DNA from 2 places in the Streptomyces sp. NPDC026301 genome. Region 1 is predicted to be linked to the other one. Evidence: riboswitches for the same ligand, from Rfam matches in the RefSeq annotation. Region 1 holds a riboswitch; the other holds the start of a gene.
What was found. Region 1 has a riboswitch for glycine ahead of gcvT (glycine cleavage system aminomethyltransferase GcvT). Riboswitches for the same ligand answer to the same signal wherever they lie in the genome.
Positions count from the first base shown of each region.

Region 2: it holds a riboswitch for glycine, as region 1 does, so the genes downstream of both, gcvP (aminomethyl-transferring glycine dehydrogenase) here and gcvT (glycine cleavage system aminomethyltransferase GcvT) in region 1, are expected to answer to the same signal.

Region 1 is NZ_JBVHPN010000026.1:36,823-39,270, reverse strand. It holds gene ACZ4MH_RS31610 (enhanced serine sensitivity protein SseB) at 1-144, opposite strand, end outside; gene ACZ4MH_RS31605 (AAA family ATPase) at 276-980, opposite strand; glycine riboswitch at 1,222-1,318, shown strand; gene gcvT (glycine cleavage system aminomethyltransferase GcvT) at 1,471-2,448, shown strand, end outside.
Region 2 is NZ_JBVHPN010000001.1:688,055-690,502, reverse strand. It holds gene ACZ4MH_RS03010 (DNA polymerase IV) at 1-257, shown strand, start outside; partial or broken gene ACZ4MH_RS03005 (PRC-barrel domain-containing protein) at 143-550, opposite strand; glycine riboswitch at 664-761, shown strand; gene gcvP (aminomethyl-transferring glycine dehydrogenase) at 948-2,448, shown strand, end outside.

The sequences.
Region 1 (2,448 bases):
CACCTCGACGATCCGGGCGCCGGCATGGGGGTGGCCGACCGACGCGGCGAGCACCTCTTCCAGCTCGTTGGCCGGCCAGGCCAACTGCGGAATGCTCTGGTCGGTCATGCCCTGCCCAGGGATGCTCTGCTCCGGAATGTCCATGGTCACCACCCGCTTCGTACCGCGCTGCCTGGTCGGAAACCCTAGCGTCCGACCGGCCGTTTTCTCTCGGCCGTCTCACACGCGAGCTCTCTCGGCTGTCGTACACCCGAGCGCGGAACGGGCGGGTCCCGTCAGCCGAAGGTCGTCCGCTCCAGCGCGTCCGCGGCCCGCCGGTCCAGCAGCACCGTCGCCGTGAACCCCTTCGGGAGCCGGGCCGACCGGGCCCTGGCCAGCAGCCGCCGGACCGCGCGCCGGTGCCGCGCGAAGGCGTAACCGGACACGCCGCGGCCCCTGGCCCGCTGCCCGGACAGGGCCACCTCCGGCGCCACGTCGAGCAGCAGCAGATGCAGCTCGCGGCCGTCCCGCCGGGCGGTGCGCGCGATCCAGCGGCGCACCCAGGCGAGCGTGCCGCAGTCGTGCACGACCACGCTGCCGCCGGAGCGCAGCGCCTGCCGCAGGCCGTAGTAGTGCGCGACCCGCACCAGCGGCCTGACCAGGCCGTACGGCAGCGCGCCGAGCCGGCCGGCCGCCCAGCGCTCCCGTACGTCCTGGGAGTCGATGCGGTGGACGGGCGCGCCGGCCCGGTCCAGCGCGGGCACCACGCGCTGCATGAGGGTGCTCTTGCCGCTGCCCGGCAGGCCCGAGACCACCACCAGGCCGCGGGCGGGGAAGTCCAGCGCGCGGACGGCCCGGTCCCCCTCCGTTCCGCGCAGATCCGTCACGGGGGCGCCGCGGCCGGGGCGCACCACCGCCTTGGGCGCGCGTGCCCGGCGCGGCACCGCGCCGCGCGCGACCCCCGACGTCGTCGCGTATGCGGCTTGCCTCTGCACCGTGATCGCCCTCCCCGTCCCGTTCCCCGGATCCCCCGTCGAAGCCTGCGCGTGCACCGTGGTGCAGTCCCAGGCGCTTACCCGCAGAGTGTCAAGAAAAGGTAATGAGCTTCAAGCGGAGGGCAGGTCATGGCGGGTTCTCCGGGGCGTGCGGGCCGGGGCTCGGCTATCCGGCGCTCCCGTGCAATGATGTGCGCGCCACGTGCACCGTGACCGCACACCGGCGCCCAACTGCATACCGGCCGCTTGAATCCGCGCGGGAGAGTTCCCGCCAAGCCACGGCGGGGCGCCGAAGGAGCAAGTACTCCCTTGAATCTCTCAGGCCCCTGTACTGCGCGGACGAGGCAGATCTGAAAAGCGGGCCGCCCGGGTGCGGCCCCACCCAAGGTGCAAGCCGAAGCCCCCGACGGGGGCTGTCGGTGAACCTCTCAGGTTCCGATGACAGATGGGGAGACGTCCGATACGTCCCTGTCGTCCATCCCGGGAGCCCGCTGCCATGCCTGAACCCCGCCAGACCGCGCTCGATGCCACGCATCGCGCCCTCGGCGCGACCATGACCGACTTCGCCGGCTGGGACATGCCGCTGCGTTACGGCAGCGAGCGCGACGAGCACGTCGCCGTCCGCACCCGCGCCGGCCTCTTCGACCTCTCCCACATGGGCGAGATCACCGTCACCGGCCCGCAGGCGGCCGACCTCCTCGACTACGCGCTGGTCGGCAACATCGGCAAGGTCGCGGTGGGCCGCGCCCGGTACACGATGATCTGCCAGGAGGACGGCGGCATCCTGGACGACCTGATCGTCTACCGGCTGGCCGACCGGGAGTACATGGTCGTGGCCAACGCCTCCAACGCGCAGGTCGTGCTGGACGCGCTCACCCGGCGGCAGGCCGGCTTCGACGCCGCCGTGCGGGACGACCGCGACGCGTACGCGCTGCTCGCCGTCCAGGGCCCGGAGTCCGCGGGCATCCTGAAGTCGCTCACCGACGCCGACCTGGACGGTCTCAAGTACTACGCCGGTCTGCCGGGCACCGTCGCGGGCGTCTCCGCGCTGATCGCCCGCACCGGCTACACCGGCGAGGACGGCTTCGAGCTGTTCGTCCGGCCCGCCGACGCGGTCGCGCTGTGGGAGGCGCTGACCGAGGCGGGCAAGGACGCCGGGCTGGTCCCCTGCGGCCTGTCCTGCCGCGACACGCTGCGCCTGGAGGCGGGCATGCCGCTGTACGGGAACGAGCTGTCCACCTCCCTGACGCCGTTCGACGCGGGCCTGGGCCGCGTCGTGAAGTTCGAGAAGGCCGGGAACGAGGGCCGCTTCGTGGGCCGGGACGCGCTGGCGGCGGCCGCCGAGCGCGCCGAGCAGAACCCGCCGCGCAAGCTGGTCGGGCTGATCGCCGAGGGCCGCCGCGTGCCGCGCGCGGGCTACCCGGTCGTGGACGCCGAGGGCACCGCCATCGGCACCGTCACCTCCGGCGCCCCC
Region 2 (2,448 bases), on a different contig from region 1:
CCGCGGCCGATGACGGCGCACATCCGCCCATAGCCTCGGATCCGCTCGCGCCGGCAGCCGCGGGTCCTCCTGCACCGACAGCCGTGGACGCACCGACAGCCGTGGACGCACCGACAGCCGTGGATCCGCCCGGCGCTCAGTCCTCCGGCGAGCCCGCTATCCGGCCGAAGTCCCGGTCGGCGGACCCGGCTGCCGGGCGGCCGGCGACGTCCTCCCCGGCGAGCTCCGCGTCCGTGGCGGAGATATCCAGCCGGTAGTGGTGGTAGAGCTGCAGTTCCTGCTCGGGCGAGAGGTGCCGGCCCACCCCGAAGTCCGGCGCGTCCTTGATCAGCTTCCGCTCGTACGGCACGTGCAGCGCCTCGTCGACCAGCCGGCTCGGCTCCAGCGGCACGAACGCGTCCCGGCTGAAGAGCCCCGTGCGGACCGCCGCCCACTCCGGCTCGCCGGTCGCGTCGTCCAGGTACACCTCGTCGATGGTGCCGATCTTGGTGCCGTGCCGGTCGAACGCCTTGCGGCCGATCAGACTGCGGGGATCGATATCGGTCTGCACGGTTCCTCCTACCTGCCGGAACTGCCCTGTGCACCCTACGAAACGGCACATTTCCCACCCTGGCCACTCGAGGGATGCCGAGCAGTCGCGCTGGTAGGCTGGTCAGCGATCGATGACCCCGTGCGGGAGAGCTCTCCGACCCCCGGGCCGGAGGCGCCGAAGGAGCAACTCCTCCCCGGAATCTCTCAGGCACACGTACCGCGCGGACGAGATCACTCTGGAAAGCAGGGCGGGCCACGGACAGTGCAGTACCGGAGCCCCTCCTCACCGACGGTGAAAACCGGACGCCGCGTGCGTTCCGGTGAAGCTCTCAGGTTGAGATGACAGAGGGGGAGGCCGTCCGGGCACCAGCGCCGTGGTGCCCTCGTAGGTCCCAGAGACCAGGAGGCCCCCGCAGATGACCACTCACCGCATCTCGTTGACCGAGTTGGAGCGCGGCACCCCCTTCGAGCAGCGCCACATCGGCCCCGACCAGGCGGCCCAGGCGAAAATGCTCGCGCACATCGGCTTCGGCTCGCTGGACGAACTGACCGCGGCCGCCGTCCCTGACGTGATCAAGAGCGCCGAGGCGCTGGACCTGCCCCAGGGCCGTACCGAAGCGGAGGTCCTGGACGAGCTGCGGGCGCTCGCCGACCGCAACCACGTGCTGTCCTCCATGATCGGCCTGGGCTACTACGGCACGTTCACGCCGCCGGTCATCCTGCGCAACGTCATGGAGAACCCGGCCTGGTACACCGCGTACACCCCGTACCAGCCGGAGATCTCGCAGGGCCGCCTCGAAGCCCTGCTGAACTTCCAGACCATGGTCGCCGACCTCACCGGGCTGCCCACCTCCGGCGCCTCGCTGCTCGACGAGGGCACCGCGGCCGCCGAGGCCATGGCGCTCTCCCGTCGCGTCGGCAAGGTCAAGAAGGGCGTCTTCCTCGTCGACGCCGACTGTCTGCCGCAGACCGTCGCCGTCATAGAGACCCGCGCCGAGCCCACCGGCGTCGAGGTCGTCGTCGCCGACCTGAGCGACGGCATCCCCGCCGAGATCGCCGAGCGCGGCGTCTTCGGCGTCCTGCTGCAGTACCCCGGCGCGTCCGGCGCGGTCCGCGACCCCCGCGCGCTCATCGAACAGGCTCACGAACTTGGCGCGATCGTGACCGTCGCCGCCGACCTCCTGGCCCTGACCCTCCTCACCTCGCCCGGCGAGCTCGGCGCCGACATCGCGGTCGGCACGACGCAGCGCTTCGGTGTGCCGATGGGCTTCGGCGGCCCGCACGCCGGCTTCATGGCCGTCCGCGAGAAGTTCGCCCGCAGCCTCCCCGGCCGCCTGGTCGGCGTCTCCGTCGACGCCGACGGAAACAAGGCGTACCGCCTGGCCCTGCAGACCCGCGAGCAGCACATCCGCCGCGAGAAGGCCACCAGCAACATCTGCACCGCGCAGGTCCTCCTCGCCGTCATGGCCGGCATGTACGCCGTCTACCACGGCCCCGAGGGCCTGGCCGCGATCGCCCGCCGCACCCACCGCTACGCCGCCGTCCTCGCCGAGGGCCTGCGCGCCGGCGGCATCGACGTCGTGCACGGCACGTACTTCGACACCCTCACCGCGCGGGTCCCCGGCCGCGCCGCCGAGATCGTCGCCGCCGCCCGCGAGGCCGGCGTCAACCTCCGCCACGTCGACGCCGACCTCGTCGGCATCGCCTGCGACGAGACCACCGGGCGCGCCCAGCTCACCGCCGTGCTCGGCGCCTTCGGCGTCCAGGGCGACATCGAGCAGCTGGACGCGGCCGCCGCCGACGCGCTGCCCGAGTCCCTGCTGCGCGGCGACGACTACCTCGCCCACCCGGTCTTCCACCAGCACCGCTCCGAGACCGCGATGCTGCGCTACCTGCGCACCCTCGCCGACCGCGACT